Regions from separate parts of the Cupriavidus sp. 21MJTG02-4 genome, predicted to be linked through region 4. Evidence: predicted binding sites of a transcription regulator. Region 4 holds the regulator's gene; each other region holds the start of a gene.

Region 1 (5,102 bases), on a different contig from region 4:
GCCGTCTTGTATCGCCGTGCACGCAGCCTAATGCGCTTCGACATGCCTCTTGAAGTTGTCCAGGATGCTCTGCCACCCGCTCTGCTGCTGCTCGATCGGAAACTCCGATTCGGCATCGAAGCTCACGCGCACGGTAACCCCCCGCGGGGTATCGGCGAACTCGACCTGCGCGGTGCGGTCGCCAAAGGCGTACTCGATCAGCCTGTGCTCCTCGATCCTGGTGTAGGTACCGGCAAAGTCGAATCCCATGCTGCCATCCTTCGCTTCCATCCGCGAAGAGAAGTCTCCGCCCACGCGCAGATCGACCGTGGCGGCCGTGGTATGCCAGTCCTCTGACGCGGCATTCCATTGCTTGATGTCCGCCGGCGTGGTGTAGGCATGCCAGACCTTCTCCATGGGGGCCGCGACCGTGGTTTCTACCTGGATCTTCATAGTTTTTCCCTTTGTGGTCAATCCGACTCAATTCAGCATGCACCCGCGTTCGTTCCCACCGACACGCGTGCAGGCAGTAATATGACCGCTCCCTCTCTCAATTGGAAGTATCGCGATGCAAGTCCTGGTGGATGCAGATGCCTGCCCGGTGGTCGTGAAAGACATGCTGTACCGCGCCGCGCAACGTGTCGAAGTCTGCGTCACGCTGGTGGCCAACCAGTATATGCGCACGCCCCCTTCCCGCTTTATCAAGGCCCTGCAGGTACCGGCGGGCTTCGATGTCGCCGATGACCGCATCATCGAGCTCGCCACCAGCGGGGATCTCGTCATTACGGCGGACATCCCGCTTGCAGCCGCCGCGCTCGACAAGGGCGCCCATGTGCTCGACCCACGCGGCAGCTGGTTCAGCCGCGAGAACATCCAGGAACGCCTGACCATGCGCGAGGTGATGGAGCAGTTGCGCAGCGCGGGCGTCGATACCGGCGGCCCCGCAGCCTACTCGCCCCAGGATGGCAAGACGTTCGCAAGCCAGCTGGACCGCTTCCTGGCACGCCATGCGCGGCGGGCTGGCACCGCCTGAAGCCTGGCAGCCCGCGGGCCTTCAGCGTGCCGGGACCGACCGCATGCGCTTGCGATTCAGCAACAGCGGAATGGCACCGATGGCAATGCCGCCCATGCCGACGACATTGGTGACCCAGTCGAAGGTCGGGATGCTGTAGAGCGCGATGAAGAACAAGAAGATCCCGCTGGCCGCCGGCCAGATCACGTGGCTCACGGCCAGCCACGGTCCACGGGCCAGCATCCCGCGGTAGTACCAGCCGCAGGCCAGCCCGGTCAGCCCGAGATAGAAGCAAATCTGGAAGCCGATGGCCGTGATCGAATCCTGCAGGATGACGTTGACGGTTGGCAGGTAAGACGACACGAACAGCAGCACGAGCCCGGTGATCCAGATAAAGAAGATGGCGATGTGCGGCGTGCGCCAGCGCGGATGCAGGCGCGCATAGCGCGGGTGCAGCGCGCCGTCGCGGCTCTTGGCAAACAGCGTGCGCGTGAACTGCAGCATCTGCGTCTCGACCGTTCCCACCGTGCTCAGCAGGACCGCGATGATCGAGACGTAGCCCCAGGTCGGTCCGAACAGCTTCTGCGCGATGGCGAAAATGACGTTGGTGTTGTAGTGCTGGATCTCGGCATCGGACAGGCCGAGCAGCGTGATGACGATGAAGACCAGGAAGAACGCCATCAGGAACACCATCGACCAGAACGCGGCACGGCCGGGGATGCGGTTGGCGTCGCGCGTCTCCTCGCTGAGGTTCATGGTCACGTCCCAGCCGTAAAAAAAGAAGATGGCCACCAGCGCGCCGTTGGCAAACAACCCGGGTGTGAAGGCGAAGGGCGAGAACCAGGCCAGCGAGAACGGGTGCTGCGGCGCACGGGGGAACATGACGAAACTCGCGACGATGATCGCCAGCAGGATGATGGCCTCGATGATCGTCATCAGCACCTGTACGTAGCTGGTGAGCTTGATGCCCTTGACGACGACCGCGCTGACAAGGGTCAGCCATGCAGCCGCGATCAGCGTCACGTAGTGCACGTTGTTCATCATCGGCCGGTCAAGGATCAGCAGCGTGGCGTTGGCCGCCGGGATCATGGCCGAGACCATGAACACGCAGCACAGCACCAGCAGCGCCCAGCCCGCAAGAAATCCGAGCGTACGCCCGAACACCATGCTCACCCATGAATAGGACGTGCCGGCACTGGCCAGCGCGCGGTTCAGGTTGATGAACGCGTAGGCAATGCCGAACATGACGACGCCGCACACCAGGATGCTCGCCGGTGCCAGCGTGCCCGCCGTCCCGATGATCGTCGAAGTCGTGATCTCGATGCTGTAGGCCGGCGCCGTGCCGGCGATGCCCATGATCACCGATTCGACGATGCCCAGCGAATCGGCGTTGAGCCTGGCGGGTTCGTCCACAGGTTTCACGACCGCACCTGCTTCAGCGCGTCCATGCGCAGGCGATAGCTTCGCAGCAGGCAAGCCTTGTCGCTGCACAGGTTGCGCGAACCGCGCAGCCAGTCCCGTTGATCCGCACGCAGGCGCGCCTTGTTCGCGGATGCGCTCAGCTTCTGCTCGTAGAGTCCCGCCAGCGCCTGGTCGGCACTGGCCAGTTCCGCATCGCCGCAAATCAGCTGGGCCGGAACGGAAATAAGCTGGCTGCAGGCAAAACTGCGCATCAAGGCAGGCTTTGTCTCGCTCCGGGTTTCAAGCAGCCCCGCCTTGCACAGCCCTTGCAAAGCCCTGCAAGCGACATTGCGGTGGATCCACGCCATGTCTTGCGCACCGTATTGCTTGACGAACCGATTGATGGCGTCGTGGCTGACCCCGCGCTGCATGGCGTTTGCCGCGATAACCTCGTTGCAGAGCGAGTCCTCCGTGATGGTCTTCCCGTTGCGCCGGTAGCAACTGTGGAAGCCCAGCTGCCCCGTGCCCACGACGCTGCGGCGTTCGCCGGAAGCGAACAGGATCGACGCGCAAGCGGACGCGCACCTGGCGCTGTCCGGAACGGTGGTGTAGACGCGCACCTTGTCCATGGCATCGACCATCCGGAACGCGGCTTCGACATTGCCACCCGGACTGTTCAGGACCAGCGGCACGAGTCCTTCGCGATCACGGCCAGCCATTCGCGCCACCGCGAGAAACCGGTCGGCGTCGCCGTCCTGGATCTTTCCATCGCCGATGACCATGTTCAGATCCAGTTGCGGCTGGTGATAGATCCTGAACTCCATTCCCATCACCCCACCCGGCGACATCAGCGCGGCGAGACCCAGCGCCCGGAACCACAGCCGGCTTGCAAGCCAACCCACCACGCCCCTCGCCGCCGGGTGCCCGCTGCTGCGCATAGACGTCTCCTTGGCTGTGAAGGCTGAACGCATAACCACGACCAGCTGCCTGGAAGATCCAGACCCCATGCAGAACTTTGATCCAGATCAGAGAGAGGCGCGGGCGGAAGCATAGTGTTCAGCGTGAGGCTTCGATACGACGTGGCCTCAAAGGCGACCAAACTTAACCGATGGAGCCCGCCATGGCCACCCCGTTTTCCACCTGGCATGAAGACCATGTCCATTTCGCCCGGCTGCTAGACCTCCTGGAAAGCCAGGTCATCCTGTTCAATCGGGGAGAGCGGCCGAACTACAGCTTGATGGCGTCGATTATCCATTACATGCGGCATTTCGGTGATCGTGTGCACCATCCGCGCGAGGATATCGCCTACGCCCGTCTGGTCGAGCGCGATCCCGACATGGAGATCATGGTCAACCGACTCCAGCAAGAGCATCGTGTCATCGCGAACGTCGGCGAGACGCTGGTGGACCGCCTGAACGAGGCCGAGAGCGACATGATCAGTTCGCGCGCGGCCCTTGAGGCGGCCGCGGCCATGTACCTGGTGTACTACCGCAACCATCTTTCTTCCGAGGAGAGGCACGTCATGCCGCGCACGGCCCGGTTGCTGACGGCAGCGGATTGGAAAGCCGTTGACGAGGCCGTTCCGGCCGGCGCGGACCCGCTCTTTGGCGCGGATGTGCACCAGCGCTTCGTGGTCCTGCGCGCGCAGATCGAGAGCGAGGAGCGCGCGTTGTCCAGCCCGGGCTAAAACTACGAACTCCCAAGATCCTTCGGCCAGAACGTGATCCGGATCTCGGGCGGCGCAGAACCGCTTTCGTCCCGAGGCAACGGGTCGGAGAGCGACACGGCGCGCAGCACGGCGTTGTCCCAGGCGGCATTGCCGCTTGACCTGGCAAGCCTGGCGGACAGGATCGAGCCGTCGGGTGCCATGCGCACCGCCACGACGGCCGCCGGATTGCCGTTGACCTCTTCGCTGAACAGGATGTTTGGCTTGACCCGCTGCCGGACGCGCTCGGCATAGGCGGACGATGGCTTTCCGGACGTGCCGGTACCGTTGTTCGGTTCGGCGCCGCCCGCCTGCGCGCGCAGGCGCGACAGTTCGCTGGCGCGTTCGGCGCTGCTGGCCTGGCGCTGCGCCTCCCGTTGCGCCTCCCGTTGCGCCTCCCGTTGCGCGGCCTGGCGGCCCGCATCGGCGCGAGCCTGCGCTGCGTGCTGCGCCCTCTCTTCATCACGCGCCGCACGCTCCTTGCGCGCTTTCTCCTGCAGCGAGATATCGGCGCTTTGCTGTTCCACCGGCTTCACGGCCGGAGCCGGCTTGACCGGTGGCTCCGCGGGCACGTTCGGGACCGCCTCGGGGACCGCGTCCCACAGTTCGGCGGATACCCCTTCCGGCACCGCGTTGTGCCAATGCACGCCGTAGTACAGCAGTGCGCCAAGCAGCACGTGCATGAACAATGCCGCCAGGAAACAAGGCAGGGAGCCCCGTTCCTGGACGGGCTGGAAGGGAAGGACGCCGGTCTGCATGGATCACCTGCCTCGCCGCTTGTTCGCTGTCGGGATGGCAACCATCTCGTACGATGCGACGTGCGCCCCAGGCGGGTCAAGCTTCGCTACACTCGACGAAGCAGGACAGGCCCGAAGGGCCGCACTTCATGGTCCATTCTATGAAGTGCGGCGCAGGAGCGGAAATATTCCGGATGGCCGCGCCAGGACCAGGCGGGCAGCATGGCCGCCCGTGATGCGCGACCGATCCGATGTGCCTAGGAAGGAT
Region 2 (5,102 bases), on a different contig from region 4:
CGGGCCGCTAATGTGGTTCGGCCACGTCGGGGAAGCGCCATGCGCGACCCCGACGGCGGCTTTACAGGTAGGTGGCCACGACGATGTAGGCGTTGCCCCGGCTGCCGGCAAGCCGCTCAAGTTTCAGCCGGGCGGCGCCGACCCGGGTGCTGGCCTGCTTGCCGGCAGTCGCCGCGTTGAGATCCGTGCTGACAGGCCCGCTACCGGGGGACATGCAGGTGGCGTGCACCACCTGAGCCCCGGCCTCGAACCCGCAAGAGGGTTCCGTAATGGCTCCCCGGAAAGTGATGGTGCCGGATTGCGCGGCCGCGGTGCCGGCGATGCCGGCGGCGAGCCACAACGATAGTCCGAGCCGGCGTGCCCATGCCGGCACGTGCCTTTCTCTGCCGTCCATATCGAACTCCCTCATGTGGATGCCACCCGGCCACTACCGTGTGGCACGAAGCGCAACTGCGTCTCAGTCGCTCCTGTCCCGGATAGCGGTTTGATAGGGCGTGGCTTTAGCAATTCCCTCAAAAATATTACAAATTTGTCACTTCGAATGGTGAGAGGCGGGCACGCGCGGACCAAGTCGCTATCCGCTATCGAGTCCCAGACGTTGCCTGCGGCCGGATAGCGGATGAGGTGGGATGTGGACGGTCGGGTGAGGCGGCGGGACTTACCGGACCAGCAGGCGCGAACGCACGAAGCCGGCGTGGGTGCGCAAGGCCCCCATCAGCGCGTCGGACGGCGCCCGGTCGAGGTCCGTGACGACGTAGCCGGTATGGCCGCGCGTCTGCAGGTGCTGGCCGTTGATGTTGACGCCGTCCTGTGCCAGCAGCGTGTTGAGGGCGGCCAGCGCACCGGGCGCGTTGCTGTGGATATTGAGCAGCCGTGCCGGCGCGTGCAGCGGACCGGGATCCACCTCCGGGAAATTCACCGCGCCGATGGTGCCGCCGGTGGTCAGGTAGTGCAGCAGCTTGGCGGCTACCTCGGTGCCGATGTTCTCCTGCGCTTCCTCGGTGCTGCCGCCGATATGCGGCGTCAGCAGGACGTTGGGCAGTTGCTGGAGCGGGCTGGTGAACGGATCGTTGTTGGTCTTCGGCTCTTCGGGGAAGACGTCGATCGCGGCACCGCCGAGGTGCCTGGCGCGCAGCGCTGCCGCCAGGGCATCGATGTCGACCACAGTCCCGCGCGAGGCATTGATCAGGATCGCGCCAGGCTTGAAGCGCGCGAGCACGTCAGCGTCGATCATGTTGCGCGTGCGTGCCGTGGCGGGAACGTGCAGCGTGACTACGTCCGCCTGCGACACAGCCTCCTCAAGTGTGCCGGCCGCGCGCGCCGAGCCGAGCGACAGCCTGGCCAGCACGTCGTAGTACACCACGCGCATGCCCATCGACTCGGCCAGCACGCCGACTTGCGAGCCGATATTGCCGTAGCCGACGATGGCGATGGTCTTGCCGCGCGCCTCGAACGCGCCGCTGGCGCCCTTGGCCCACTTGCCGGCATGCGCGAGCGCATTTTTCTCGGGTATCTTGCGCAGCAGCATCACGGCTTCGGACACGACCAGCTCGGCCACCGAACGCGTGTTGGAGAACGGCGCATTGAAGACCGGAATGCCCGCCGCCGTCGCGGCGTCCAGGTCGACCTGCGAGGTGCCGATGCAGAAGCAGCCAATGCTGAGCAGCTCCGGCGCGCTGCGGATGTCGTCGGCGCGCAGGTGCGTGGCGGAACGGATTCCCACCAGGTCATGGCTGGACAGCACCTGGCGCAGTTCGTCGCCGGCCAGCGCGCCGCTGCGGCGTTCGACCTTCAGGCCGGCTTCACCCAGGCGCGCCGTGGCGCTGGGGTGGATGTTTTCAAGCAGGATCGCAGTAGTCACGTTCAGGTTCCGCGCAAGAAGAGATCAGGGAAGGCGCGCGCAGTCTTTGCTGCGTCGCGGCAAGGTCTATTCTGCGCGAAAACGCCGCCACAGTCCGGGAGCCCCTTCCGCCAGCATTGGCTCCCTTGGGGCGCGACGCTAGCGAGAGCGCCCGCGGCGATCGCCGCCGAGCGGGTCGACGATGATCATGGTCTGCTGCAGCACGCCGCTGTCGTCGAAGTAGCAACTGAAATGCGCGGTCTGGTAGCCATCCTTAAACATCCGGTAGCTCCAGGCCTCGCGCTTCATCAGCGGGTAATACTGGATAGGTTCGCGCGGCTTGCCGAAGCGCTCGAGCACATCCTGCTTGGTCCAGGCACCGATCTTGGCCTGATAGATTTCGGCTTCCGTCAGCATCTGCCGATAGCTCATAAGTTTGCCGGCGGCGTCAAAGTCCGCCGCGTAGACCGCATGACCGAGAGGCTGCTGGGAGTAGAGCCAGCGCGACGTGCCATTCGGAAAACGGAAGGAATCGGTGGGTTCGCCGAATGTACTGCGCACGGCGCTCTGGTCGCTGCCGACCAGCCGCTGGCCGGTCTGTTCCGGTTGCAGCGCCGAGCAGCCGCCCAGGACCAGGGCTGCGACGCACGCCAGGGAGGCTACGTATGCCAGGCGGATTCTCATCAAAGGCTCCAGGCGGGGAGATCCCGCATGGCCGGATTGTCCGACCAGTGGAGCAAAGTGCGCAATAGGCCCGCGGCGCCGGGTCGCCGCGGGAAGGGGCGCGCGGACCCGGTGCGCTAGCCTTCGACTTCGCTGCGGATCAGCAGCACCGGCCGACTGGACTTGCTCACCACGCCTTCGGAGACGCTGCCCATCAGCAGGCGCCGCACGCCACGCCGGCCATGCGTGCCGAGCACGATGAGGTCGGCGCTCCACGCATCGGCCTGGGCGACGATGGTCGCCGAGATCTGGCCGGGCGCCACTGGCTTATCGACAAGCTGGGTCGAATGCCTGATGCCGGCCGCCTCCAGCTTGTCCTCGGCCTCCGCCAGGACCTTGCGGCCGAAGGTACGGATGCTTTCCATCAGGGCCCTGGCGTCGAAGTAGGCGACATCGAAGAATGCGTCGCTGTCGTCGGCCACGAACAAGGCCTTGACCTCCGCGCCGGTGGCCGTGGCAAGGGTGATGGCCTGGCTCAATGCGAGATCGGAAGACTGGCTGCCATCTACGGCTAGCAGGATGCGCTGATACATGGGGAACTCCGGTGAGTCGTGGCGAGTGGTCGGGAACGGCAAATCGGAAGAGGCACCGCGTGGGCCCTTCTGATCCAGCGTAGTCGCCGCCGGCGATGGCAGCTTGACCGGCATCAAGACTTGAACGCACCGGGGCGAGCGGAGATCTGCTGCCGCGGGATCCGATGGCGCGCGTCGAACCGTGCGCCGGCGCTGCCTGCCGGTGCGCTCACGCCCCCCTTCAGGCGGGCAGGAAACCCTCGACCGTCAGGTAGCGCTCGCCGGTGTCATAGTTGAAGCCCAGCACGCGTGCGCCGGCCGGCAACTCGGGTAGCTTGCCGGCGATCGCGGCGAGGGTGGCACCCGACGAAATGCCGACCAGGATGCCTTCTTCGCTGGCGCAGCGGCGCGCCATGTCGCGGGCCGGTTCGGCATCCACCTGGATCACGCCATCGAGCAGGCCGGTCTTCAGGTTGGCCGGGATAAAGCCGGCGCCGAGGCCCTGGATTGGATGCGGTGCCGGTGCGCCGCCGGAAATCACGGGCGAAGCCGACGGCTCGACGGCGAAAACCTTGAGCTGCGGCCACTTCTGCTTGAGCACCTGCGCGCAGCCGGAAATATGGCCGCCCGTGCCGACACCGGTGATCAGCACGTCGAGCCCTTCGGGGAAATCCTCCAGGATTTCCTGGGCGGTGGTACGCGCATGGACTTCAATGTTGGCCGCGTTTTCGAACTGCTGGGGCATCCAGGCGCCGGGAATGGCGGTGATCAGTTCCTCGGCGCGGGCGATGGCGCCCTTCATGCCTTTTTCGCGCGGGGTCAGGTCAAAGGTCGCGCCGTAGGCGAGCATCAGGCGGCGGCGTTCGAGGGACATGCTATCGGGCATCACCAGGATCAGCTTGTAGCCCTTGACCGCGGCCACCATCGCCAGGCCGATGCCCGTATTGCCCGACGTCGGCTCGATAATGGTGCCGCCCGGCTTGAGCACGCCACGGCGTTCGGCATCTTCCACCATCGACAGCGCGATGCGGTCCTTGATCGAGCCGCCCGGGTTTGACCGTTCCGATTTGATCCAGACTTCGTGGCCATTGCCGAACAGCCGGTTGATGCGGATATGCGGCGTATTGCCGATGGTTTCCAGGATATTGACTGCCTTCATGTTTCCTCCAAGGGGGGCGCAGCGTCATGGCGCTGCGCGAATGCGGACCAACCGGGATTCTATTGAAGTTTTTGTGGCCGCTCCCGGCGTTCACGGATAATGATCACGGGCCGCTGCCAGGGATCGTCCGCGTGCCTCGAAGGGAACTGGTTGAGAGGAGGCCGGATGGAACTCAGGCAATTGCGGTATTTCCTGCAGGTCGTCGAACTCGGCAGCATGGGACAGGCCGCCCAGAAGTTGGGCGTGGTCACGTCGGCGCTCAGCCAGCAGATCAGCCGCCTGGAGGGCGAGCTTGCCACGCGCCTGCTGCGGCGCACATCGACGGGCGTCGTGCCAACCGATGCCGGCCTGGCATTCTGGCGGCAGGCGCAACTGGCCGTGCGCCATGCGGACGACGCCGTGCGCGCCGCCCAGCTTGCCAGGCTCTCCGGCCACGTCAGCGTAGGCATGGCGCCAAGCACCATCAGCGTGCTGGGCCTGCCTTTCATGCAGGCCATGCGCGAGCGCTATCCCGACATCCGCCTGCATCTCGTGGAAAGCCTGTCAGGCAACCTGGCGACGATGATCGGCACCCGCCAGCTTGACCTGGCTGTCCTGTTCCAGGCCGAAGGCCATCATCGCTGGAGCCTGGCACCGCTGCTGACCGAGCGCCTGTTCCTGATCAGCCGTGATGACATGCCCGGTCTGCCGACGGGCAAGACAGCAAGACTCGCCCAAATGCGCGGCCTTCCGCTGATCCTGCCCAGCAGCCCGCACGGGCTGCGTTCCGTGCTCGATGCCGCCTTCGCTCGGGGCCGCCACCAGCCCAACGTGGTGGCGGAAATCGATGGCCTGGCCATGCTGATGGATGCCGTTCGTGCGGGCCTTG
Region 3 (5,102 bases), on a different contig from region 4:
ATAGGCGCGCTGCAGGAATTGCATTTCAGCCAGCAGGTAGCCGAGGTGTTCGGTATGGCGCCCCTGGCGGCCACCGGTCTGCGACCATCCGCCCGCCGGGAGGCGCAGCGTGGCGTCTTCCAGCACCTCGCTCACGTGGCGCAGCCACGGCTCGACCAGCGTGCCAGGGTCCACCGCAACGCCCTGTGCGACCAGTTCTGAATCCACTGCGTCCGACTCGAACAGCTCGCCGGTGAACATCCACAGGTCGTTGATGGCGTCCTGCATGCGGCGGTGGCTGTCTTCGGTGCCGTCGCCCAGGCGCACCACCAGGTCGGCGCTGCGGCGCACGTGGTAGGTCACTTCCTTCAGCGACTTGGCGGCGATCTCGGCAATGCGTGCATCGGTCGAATACTGCAGCCGCTCCAGCAGGAAGTAGTGCCACGTGTCGAACAGGAACTGGCGCGCCAGCGTATCGGCGTAGCTGCCGTTGGGCTGCTCGACCAGCAGCAGGTTACGGAACTGGTGGGCGTCGCGCAGGTAGGCAAGCTGGTCGGCGCTGCGGCCCGCGCCTTCCGCTTCGGCGGCGTAGCCGAGCCACAGGCGGGTCTGCCCGATCAGGTCCAGCGCCACGTTGGTGAGCGCGATGTCTTCTTCCAGCGCGGGGCCGCGGCCGCACCATTCCGACAGGCGCTGGCCGAGCACCAGCGTGGTATCGCCCAGGCGCTGCAGGTATTCGAACTTGTGTGGGTCCATGGTGATGCGTCCTCGCGCCTGGAAATCAGATGTGCTTGACCTCTTCCGGCATCGGGAAGAAGGTGGGGTGACGGTAGACCTTGCTGTTGGCGGGCTCGAACAACGGGCCCTTGTCGCCGGGGCTGCTGGCGACCACGTCGGCGGCCTTCACCACCCAGACGCTCACGCCTTCGTTGCGGCGCGTGTAGACGTCACGCGCATGGTTGATCGCCATTTCGCCGTCCGGCGCGTGCAGGCTGCCCACGTGCTTGTGGGCCAGGCCGTGCTGGCTGCGGATAAAGATCTCCCAAAGCGGCCACTCTTTCATGGCAACTCTCCTGTCAGGTTTGCGGGGGGGTTATCAATTCGCGGCGCGTGGCGCCGGAATGCTCAGGCGGCGGCGCGCTCTTGCTTGTCGGCGTGCGCTACCAGCGCTTCGCGGAACCAGGCGCCGTCGTCCCACGCCTTGACGCGCGTGCGCAGGCGGTCGCGGTTGCACGGGCCGTTGCCGCGCACGACGTTGTAGAACTCGTCCCAGTCGATCGTGCCGAAATCGTAGTGGCCGCGTTCCTCGTTCCACTTCAGGTCCGGATCGGGAACGGTCAGGCCCAGGTGCTCGGCCTGCGGCACGGTCTGGTCCACCATCTTCTGGCGCAGCTCGTCATTGGAGAACAGCTTGATGCGCCATTGCATCGATTGCGCGCTGTTGGGCGAATCCGCATCGGATGGGCCGAACATCATCAGCGCGGGCCACCACCAGCGGTTCAGCGCGTCCTGCGCCATCTGCTTCTGCTCGGGCGTGCCCTGGCACAGCTTGAGCAGGATGTCGTAGCCCTGGCGCTGGTGGAACGACTCTTCCTTGCACACGCGCACCATGGCGCGGGCATAGGGGCCGAACGAGCAGCGGCACAGCGGCACCTGGTTGATGATGGCCGAGCCATCGACCAGCCAGCCGATGGCGCCGATATCCGCCCAGCTCAGCGTCGGGTAGTTGAAGATGCTCGAATACTTCGCCTTGCCGGAATGCAGGTCGCCCAGCAGTTCGTCGCGGGAGACGCCCAGCGTTTCTGCGGCGCTGTACAGGTAGAGGCCATGGCCCGCTTCGTCCTGGATCTTGGCCAGCAGCACGGCCTTGCGTTCCAGCGTCGGCGCACGCGTGACCCAGTTGCCTTCCGGCAGCTGCCCGACGATCTCGGAATGCGCGTGCTGCGAGATCTGGCGGATCAGGGTCTTGCGGTAAGCCTCGGGCATCCAGTCCTTGGCTTCGATCTTGATGCCGGCGTCCACGCGCGCCTGGAACTCGCGTTCCTGCGGGTCCATCTCTTCCATCGCGCGGAGCCTGGTTGCCCCGGTTTCCACCAACTGTGCGTACATGCCGTACTCCGATCTGTAGGGTCTTGACCTGCGTCAAATCATTCGGTTGCAGTGGATCATAGTGATACAATTTGATTCAAACAATCGACGTTTGTGTATCACTTCAAGGTGCGCGCATGACCACCCGACCGGAGATGGATCCCGTTTCGCCGCAAGTTGCGCGGCTCGCGCGTGGCCTCAAGCTTGGCGCCAATTCCATGCTCGTGACGCTGTTCGGCGACGTAGTGGCGCCGCGGCCGCAAGCGTTATGGCTGGGCAGCCTGATCCGCCTGGCCGCGCCATTCGGCATCAATGACCGCCTGGTGCGCACGGCGACGTTCCGGCTGACGGCCGATGACTGGCTCGATGCCACGCGCATCGGGCGGCGCAGCTACTACGGCTTGTCTGAGGCCGGCTTGCAGCGCTGCGTTCATGCCGGCAAGCGCATCTATGCCGGCGACGCGCCCGACTGGGACGGCCGCTGGACGCTGGCATTGGTGCGCGGCGACGCGCGCGCGACGATCCGCCAGCGGCTCAAGCGCGAACTGCTGTGGGAGGGCTTCGGCGCGATTGCGCCTGGCGTGTATGCGCATCCGAATGCCGATGCGGGCTCGCTGCGCGAGATCATCCGTGCCGCGCAGGCGCAGGACTTCGTTGCCGTCATGGAAGCCGCCAGCATCGAGGCGTTCTCGATTCGTCCGCTGCAGACGCTGATGCACCAGACTTTCAAGCTTGGCGACGTGGCGTCCGCGTGGCAGGCGCTGCTGCGCCGCTTCTCGCCGGTGCTGGCCGACGCACACAGCATGGCGCCGGCGGACGCGTTTTTCGTGCGCACGCTGCTGCTGCACGAATACCGCCGCGTGCTGCTGCGCGACCCGAACCTGCCGGAGCAGCTGCTGCCCGCGGACTGGCCGGGCCGCACCGCGCGCGACCTGTGCCGCGCTATGTACGCGGCCCTGCTCGATGCCAGCGAAGACTACCTGCGCGATGTGGTCGAAGTGTCCGAAGGCCACCTCGCCAACGCGAATCGCCCCCTGCGCAAGCGCTTTGGCGCGGGCAGCCATGCCGAGGCCGCCCGCTAGTGGCAGGCTTGCGCGTCACTGGCTGGCGCGATCCCTTCACGGTCGCGGGCCGTAACCGGGGTGCCGGAGGCTAGGCATCCCCGGGATTCCGACCTACCGTGGAATCAGGCGCAGTGGTTCAGCCTGACCCGGCAACCTCGAAAAGGATCGTTCCATGAAAGCAAAACCATTACTGTTTTCGGTCTCGGCGGCACTCTGTCTGGCGTACGCATCGATCGCCAGCGCAGCACCGATGACCGTGTCATCGAGCGCATTCTCCGAAAACGCCGTCATTCCCCCGGCACATGGTGGCGGCCAGCCAGACTGCGGCGGCCAGGGCGTATCGCCCCCGATCGCGTGGTCCGGATTGCCGCCAGGCACGCGCTCCGTGGCGATCTTCATGTTCGACCCCGATGGCGCGATGGGCCTGGGGGTCTCGCACTGGGTCGCCTACAACATCGCGGCAGACCGCGGCCACCTCCAGCAGGGCGAGGGGCAGAAAGATGGCCCGGGCATCACCGTCGGCAAGAACATTGCCGGCGAGGCCGCATACCGGGGACCTTGCCCGCCCCCTGGCGATGTCCCGCACCATTACATCGTGACGGTGGTCGCGACCGATCTGAAGCCAGGTGCGCTGCCCGCGGGCCTGACGCGCGACGAACTCATGGCAGCACTGAAGGGGCATGCGCGCGGCGGCGCCAGCGTGGTGGGCCGCTACGGCGGGAAATAGAAGCAGAACGGTCGGACACCAGAGGCGGCGGCATCACAAATTTGTCAAACTCGACGGCCAGAATGGGCGCTTTTGCCAGTGCGGCGGGTGCCGCGCTGAACGACAAGTCCGGCAAGGAGCCCGCCCAATGTTCCGTCAAACCGCCCTGGCCAGCGCCATCACGCTGGCCTGCCTTGCGCTGTCGCCGTCGCTGCAGGCGCAGACCGCCTACCCCGCCACGCTCGCCGGCCATGCTGTGCTGCCAGCCCAGAGCTACCTGCCTGTGCCGAAAGACGCGCCGGCCGACCTGCAGCTCAGCGGCAAGTTCACCACCGCACAGCGCGCCGATGCCCCCGGCACCGTAGAGGGCAAGTCGAACGGCCGGCCGACCGGCGTGTCGCTGCCGTTCCGCGGCCAGCCTGCGCAGGGCCACTCCGGCATCAAGCGCATGGCCGACGGCACCTTCTGGGTGCTGACCGACAACGGCGCGGGCGCCAAGGCCAACTCGCCGGACTTCATGCTGTACCTGAACCACTACAAGGTCGATTTCGCGAGCGGCAGGTTTCAGCGCCTGAAGACCGTGTTCCTGCACGACCCGGACAAGAAGGTGCCGTTCCGCATCGTGCATGAGGGCACCAGGGCACGCTACCTGACCGGTGGGGATTTCGACACCGAGAGCTTCCAGTTCGCCGGCGGCTCGCTGTGGATCGGTGACGAGTTCGGCCCGTTCCTGATCGAGGCCGACCTGAATGGCAAGGTGCTGGCGGTGTTCGACACGCGGGTGGATGGCAAGGTCGTACGCTCCCCCGACCATCCGGCCCTGACCACGCCGGGCGCGCCCGACGGCACGGTGAAGTTCGAGGTACGCCGCTCGAAGGGCTTCGAAGGCATGGCGTCATCGCCGGATGGCAGCAAGCTGTACGCGCTGCTTGAAGGCGCGCTGTGGAACGAAGCCAGCCGCGGCTATGAAACCGAAGACGGCAAGCCCTATCTGCGCGTGCTGGAATTCGACGTGAAGCAACGCGCCTGGACCGGACGCCACTGGAAATACGTGCTGGAAGCCGGCCATCATGCGATCGGCGACTTCAACATGATCGACGCCACCACCGGCCTCGTCATCGAGCGCGACAACGGCGAAGGCACGCCCGACAAGGCCTGCCCCGCGGGCCAGAAGCGCACCGACTGCTTTGATGACGTGGCGAAGTTCAAGCGCGTCTACAAGATCGAGCTGACCGACGCCAACGCCGGCGCGCCAGTGCGCAAGA
Region 4 (5,102 bases):
GCTCCTGCCCGGCTTGACCGCCTTCCCGGGCCGGCGCATTTTCCGCCCTGATAGGCTTGCGCTTGCCGCGGCCACGCGGGGCCGCACGCCCGCCGGGTTCGCCGGCAGGCCTGCTCTCGCCAGCATCAGCCTGGGCGCCAGACTCGGCTCCTTCGGCGCGATTGCCTTCTCTATCCTGCCCGCCCTGCCGGCGCGAAGCCACCAGGTTGCGCAGGCCGCGTCTCAGCCCTTTCCGGCGCGGCGCCGTATCGGTGCCTGACCCGGATTCTGCTGCGCCGTCGGCAGCCGGTGTCCCGGCTGACCGGGTGTCTTGTTCAACGGAATCAGACAAAGTATTCACTATCGGATGTTGCATATTGTTCAGTTGGGCACGCGCTCATCATCGTGCTCGCTCGCGTGCGGCGGCGCAGTATCGTCGCCGGACGAATTGCCGCCGTCCTGGTTGCCCGGCGTGCCTTCGGCATGGAAGCCATTTGCCTCGGTCACAGCCGACGCGAGATCCGCCACGTGCATGGCGTCGGCGCTGGCCTGCTCGACGGCTCCGGCTTCGTTAGCTGGTTCGTCGCCAGCAGCCGGAGCTGCTCCGGCAGGCTTGGCGGCATCGGCCGACTCACCGGCCGGCGCAACCGTCTCCGGCTCAGGGAAGGCCTCTTCGTCGCCAGCCACCGGCAGCGCCGTTGCCATCTCTTCAAAATCGATCGCCTGCTGGTCCAGCAGCGCCGCCTGCGATTGCGCCTGGGCGTCTTCCAGCGGAGGCAACTCATCCAGCGTACGCAAGCCGAGATCGTCCAGGAATGCCTTGGTGGTCGCATAGAGCGCCGGTCGTCCTGGTACATCGCGGTGGCCGATGACCTCGATCCAGCCGCGGTCTTCCAGTTTCTTGACCACCTCGGTGCTGACCGTCACGCCACGGATTTCCTCGATGTCGCCACGCGTTACCGGCTGGCGATAAGCAATGATCGCCAACGTTTCCATGACGGCCCGGGAATACTTGGGGGGCTTCTCTGGATTGAGGCGATCGAGGTATTCCCGCATCTCAGGCCGGCTCTGGAAACGCCAGCCGCTGGCCAGTGCCACCAACTCGACCCCGCGCTGGCGCCAGTCCTGGCGCAACTCATCGAGCAGGACCCGAACAGTGTCCGCGCCGACATCGTCTGCAAACAGACGGCGCAGGTCGCTCACGCGCAAGGGCTCCTGCGCACAGATCAGCGCAGTCTCGAGGACGATCTTCGCCTCTTGGGTATTCATGTTGGGTGTGCAGCCTGTCTTTGCACCTGCTCAGGGACGAATCCGGAGCCCTGGACATTGTGGATTCAACGGTGCGATTGCCACCGCCATCTCATCGCGCAGCAAACCCGAAAGCGTTTCGCTTCGAGACCGTGCACCTTCTTTTGCTTCGATTTGCCGGGCGTGTTCCGGCAGGAGATTGCCCGGTCACCGGCAAGTACCAGTGCACGAACCTCTTGCACGCGCCCACATGGGCGGACATGGCTTCCGGCGAACGTCCGCCTGGGCCGCAAGAAAAACGAATATCGGGATCAGGGCCAGCAATGACCGCACCACGGTCGCAGAGCCAGCCGGACTTTTGAACAGATATTATGAACCGGATGGACTGCGGAAGGGTTCGGCGCCGAATTGTCGGCTCATTGCCCGAAACCCCGGACGCGCCCCTTTTTTGGAAGGGCTGCCAGGCGCTGCTCGGAAACACGCCGCGCGATACCGCAATGCAGGCGATTGTATGGCATTCCCGCATCCGCCTGCAACCACCGCGCACTCGCGCGCCTTCACGGTGGCTTCAAAACACCAGGCAGAAACCATGCTCGGCCAGCGAATGTGGCAATAACACCGCTCGACCGATTCCCAGGCCGCCGAAGACCATGACCGCCAATCCAGCCCCCGTCCTGACCCAACGGCGGCGCGCCCAAGCGCGCAGCAGCCCCGAAAAGCTGGATAGCGCCAGCAAATTCGGTAACGTGCCAAGCCCGAACGCGCCCATTACCAGTGCTCCCGAGGGAGCATTGCCGGCCAGTAACGCGAGAGCAAGCGCACCATAGACCATGCCACAGGGCACGAGCCCCCACGCCAAGCCCATGCCGTAGCGGCGCACCAGACCACCGCTTCGCGCCGCCGTCGCCGGAGTTTTGCGGCGAAGCCGGCCGAAGCTTCCGGCAACGGCGGTCCCCGCGCGCGCGCCGAAGCGTTCCAGCCACACGATGGAAAACGCTTCGCCGCGTATCAGGCGCCAGCCAGATACCAGCAGCATGGCGCTCCCGGCGCCGAATAGCCAGCGCTGAACGGGCAGGTAATCCTGGCGCCAGGCCGTCGCCCCCACCGCCCCAAGGATCGCACCGAGCAGCATGTAGGTGGAAATCCTGCCCACATGCATCACCAGCAACTCCAGGAGCCAGTCTTGGGGGCGCCGCACCAGGGCAATCGGCACGTCCGCGGCGCGCTGCTCGACTGCGAGGGCAACGCCACCGCACATGGCAGCGCAATGAAAGCCCCCCAGCAAGGCAAGCATGAAAACACTGAGAAGCACACCAAAAGTCAATTGCAACTCCCTACCGCATCACATCGCGCGTTAAAATGCATGCATTGCGCCCTCGCCGCTCATTCCTTGCAGGTTCCAATTGCTAACATCCATCCCCGTCACCGAGATGTCGCCCCGTTGCTCCACTTGCGGCATGGGGCAACTGTGCCTGCCGGTGGGCATGAGCCAGCAGGATCTGCAAAAGATGGATACCCTGGTGCAAGAGCGCGTCCGTGTCCACAAGGGCGAAACCCTGTACCGCATGGGCGATCCGCTGACTGCGGTTTATGCCATTCGCTTCGGCACCCTGAAGACGCATGTCACCACGGAAGACGGCCGCTCGCAAATCACCGGCTTCCATTTGCCTGGCGAAGTGGTCGGCCTCGACGGCCTGGGTGAAATGCAGCACGCCTCGGATGCCACCGCGCTTGAAGACACGGAAGTATGCGTCGTACGCATGGCCGATCTTCAGGCGCTGTCCATGGATCTGCCATCGCTGCAGCAGCAGTTCCTGCGACTGATGGGTAAGGAAATATCGCATGATCAGCTCATGCTCGTCACGCTGGGGTCCATGCGTGCCGAAGAGCGCCTTGCCGCGTTCCTGATCAACTTGTCAGAACGTCTGTCCGCACGCGGGTATTCGTCGACCGAGTTCGTCATGCGCATGAGCCGGGAAGAAATCGGCAGCTATCTCGGATTGAAGCTCGAAACGGTCAGCCGCCTGTTCTCGCGATTCGCCGAGGCCGGCCTGATCCAGATCCGTCAACGCCACGTCAAGCTCGTCGACATGGAAGGCATCAAGCAAGTCTACAGCCGCTCCTGTTGAGGCGGTCTGACCGCCTTGTCCGGCAAGGCGGTCCGCTTCAGCCCAATCACTCCAGTTCGTCCGTTTCGCTGAGCTTCGTCGGCATGGTGTAGAGCGTCAGTCCGCTGGACAATGCGCAGAATACCCAGGCCAGCAAGAACCCAATCGTATAGATGGCCTCTCGCGAGGCGTCGATCGGCTGGCCGAAGAAATTCAGATCTCCGGGATCCACCACAGAAAACACCGTTGCCGTGGCCACCCCGGCCATCAGGAACGCCGGCCACAGTACCCACATCAGCCAGCGCAGCCTCATGGCCGCCTCGCTTGCGGTGCCTTGGCACTGCCCGGGACCCCTTCCGCCTTCTCGACGACCAGGCCATGCCGGGACACGCCTTCGACCACCGGCCGGTCAGGATGGGTGGAAGCCAGCCAGATGGTTACGCCACAAGCCACTATGGCCAGCAACGGGCCGCTCATCAGCAGCCACGGCCACGGCTCCTTCCACCACGGATTACTTTCTTGCATCGTCTTGCCCCCCTTCGTCGGCGCCTCACCGAGGCGCTCGCGGTTGGACCGGCACAGCGCCAATGCGCTGCACCGCCCTTAGCATCACAAATTGCGCGGCACGATGAAACTGGTAGATTGCCTGATTTGCGCACTACCTTGCCCCGAACCTTCGCTTGTCACCGTCACGCTGATCTTGTGCGTACCCTGCGCGGCATCGTCGATCGGCACGCGAATCCGGATCGGCACCAGCTTGTTCGACGTCGGCGCCAGGGCCTTCGCGTCGGGATCGTACTCGACCGTCAGGTTCTTCAGATCGTCGCTTTCGGCGCGCACGCTGATGCGCATGGGGGCCTCGGTGGTGTTGATCAGCTGCAGTCGATAGACGTTCTCGATCCAGCGTCCATCCACCTCACGCCCCAACGCCCCGCGATCGCGGATGATGTCGACCTTCAACGGCGTGCGCAGCGCTAGTGACGCCACGAAACCAGCAACCATCACCAGCCAGATGACCGAGTAGATGATGGTCCGTGGCCGCACCAGCCGCTTGCGCGCCACCGCGGCTGACAGCGCCTTGCGCATCGCGTTCTCGGACGTGTACCGGATCAGCCCACGCCGGTAGTCCATCTTGTCCATGACCTGATTGCAGGCGTCGATGCAGGCGCCGCAACCAATGCACTCGTACTGCAGCCCGTCACGGATATCAATGCCTGTCGGACACACCTGCACGCAGATGCTGCAGTTAACGCAATCGCCAAGCCCGGCCTGATGATGATCCACTTTGCGCGACCGGCTCCCGCGCGGCTCGCCGCGCCCGACGTCGTAGGTGACCACGTAGGTGTCGCGGTCCACCATCACGCTCTGGAATCGCGCATACGGGCACATGTACTTGCACACCTGCTCGCGCATGAAGCCCGCATTGCCCCACGTCGCGAAGGCGTAAAAGAGCATCCAGAACGCCTGCCACGGCCCAAGCGAGAAGCTCAGGACCTGCCCGCCAAGCTCGCGTATCGGGGCGAAGTAACCAATGAACGTGAAGCCCGTCCACAGCGCGACCAGTATCCACAGCGAGTGCTTGGTCGCCTTCAGGCGAAATTTGCGCAAGCTCCAAGGATCGCCGTCCAGACGGATCCGCGCGAAGCGGTCACCTTCGACATGCCGTTCGATCCACATGAATATTTCGGTGTAGACCGTCTGTGGACACGCATAGCCACAGAAGAGCCGCCCCGCAATGGCCGTGAACAGGAACAGCGCCAGCGCGGA

What was found. Region 4 encodes FNR, which switches genes on or off when oxygen is low (the NO sensors DNR and NnrR bind a similar motif). Its sites were predicted from a motif close to TTGATNNNNATCAA; they were not measured.
Region 1: a site for FNR is predicted at 3,408-3,421, ahead of AC3FKH_RS07635 (hemerythrin domain-containing protein). Genes of this name have one in related genera too.
Region 2: a site for FNR is predicted at 3,200-3,213, ahead of AC3FKH_RS08465 (universal stress protein). Genes of this name have one in related genera too.
Region 3: a site for FNR is predicted at 2,112-2,125, ahead of paaA (1,2-phenylacetyl-CoA epoxidase subunit PaaA). Genes of this name have one in related genera too.

What each region holds. Positions count from the first base shown of each region.
Region 1 covers NZ_JBYOJP010000003.1:272,367-277,468, forward strand. The annotation lists gene AC3FKH_RS07615 (SRPBCC family protein) at 28-432, opposite strand; gene AC3FKH_RS07620 (YaiI/YqxD family protein) at 548-1,012, shown strand; gene AC3FKH_RS07625 (APC family permease) at 1,034-2,404, opposite strand; gene AC3FKH_RS07630 (ATP-dependent Clp protease proteolytic subunit) at 2,410-3,330, opposite strand; gene AC3FKH_RS07635 (hemerythrin domain-containing protein) at 3,513-4,079, shown strand; gene tolA (cell envelope integrity protein TolA) at 4,082-4,855, opposite strand; gene AC3FKH_RS07645 (hypothetical protein) at 5,092-5,102, opposite strand, start outside.
Region 2 covers NZ_JBYOJP010000003.1:474,472-479,573, reverse strand. The annotation lists gene AC3FKH_RS08485 (GMC family oxidoreductase) at 1-11, shown strand, start outside; gene AC3FKH_RS08480 (hypothetical protein) at 62-409, opposite strand; gene serA (phosphoglycerate dehydrogenase) at 659-1,861, opposite strand; gene AC3FKH_RS08470 (hypothetical protein) at 2,000-2,524, opposite strand; gene AC3FKH_RS08465 (universal stress protein) at 2,641-3,096, opposite strand; gene cysK (cysteine synthase A) at 3,317-4,234, opposite strand; gene AC3FKH_RS08455 (LysR family transcriptional regulator) at 4,400-5,102, shown strand, end outside.
Region 3 covers NZ_JBYOJP010000007.1:122,023-127,124, reverse strand. The annotation lists gene paaC (1,2-phenylacetyl-CoA epoxidase subunit PaaC) at 1-735, opposite strand, end outside; gene paaB (1,2-phenylacetyl-CoA epoxidase subunit PaaB) at 761-1,042, opposite strand; gene paaA (1,2-phenylacetyl-CoA epoxidase subunit PaaA) at 1,105-2,088, opposite strand; gene paaX (phenylacetic acid degradation operon negative regulatory protein PaaX) at 2,205-3,149, shown strand; gene AC3FKH_RS16175 (hypothetical protein) at 3,243-3,530, opposite strand; gene AC3FKH_RS16170 (YbhB/YbcL family Raf kinase inhibitor-like protein) at 3,421-3,858, shown strand; gene AC3FKH_RS16165 (esterase-like activity of phytase family protein) at 3,986-5,102, shown strand, end outside.
Region 4 covers NZ_JBYOJP010000010.1:104,949-110,050, reverse strand. The annotation lists gene rluB (23S rRNA pseudouridine(2605) synthase RluB) at 1-355, opposite strand, end outside; gene scpB (SMC-Scp complex subunit ScpB) at 361-1,248, opposite strand; gene AC3FKH_RS20290 (sulfite exporter TauE/SafE family protein) at 1,796-2,551, opposite strand; gene fnr (fumarate/nitrate reduction transcriptional regulator Fnr) at 2,631-3,356, shown strand; gene AC3FKH_RS20280 (hypothetical protein) at 3,403-3,648, opposite strand; gene AC3FKH_RS20275 (FixH family protein) at 3,645-3,860, opposite strand; gene ccoG (cytochrome c oxidase accessory protein CcoG) at 3,945-5,102, opposite strand, start outside.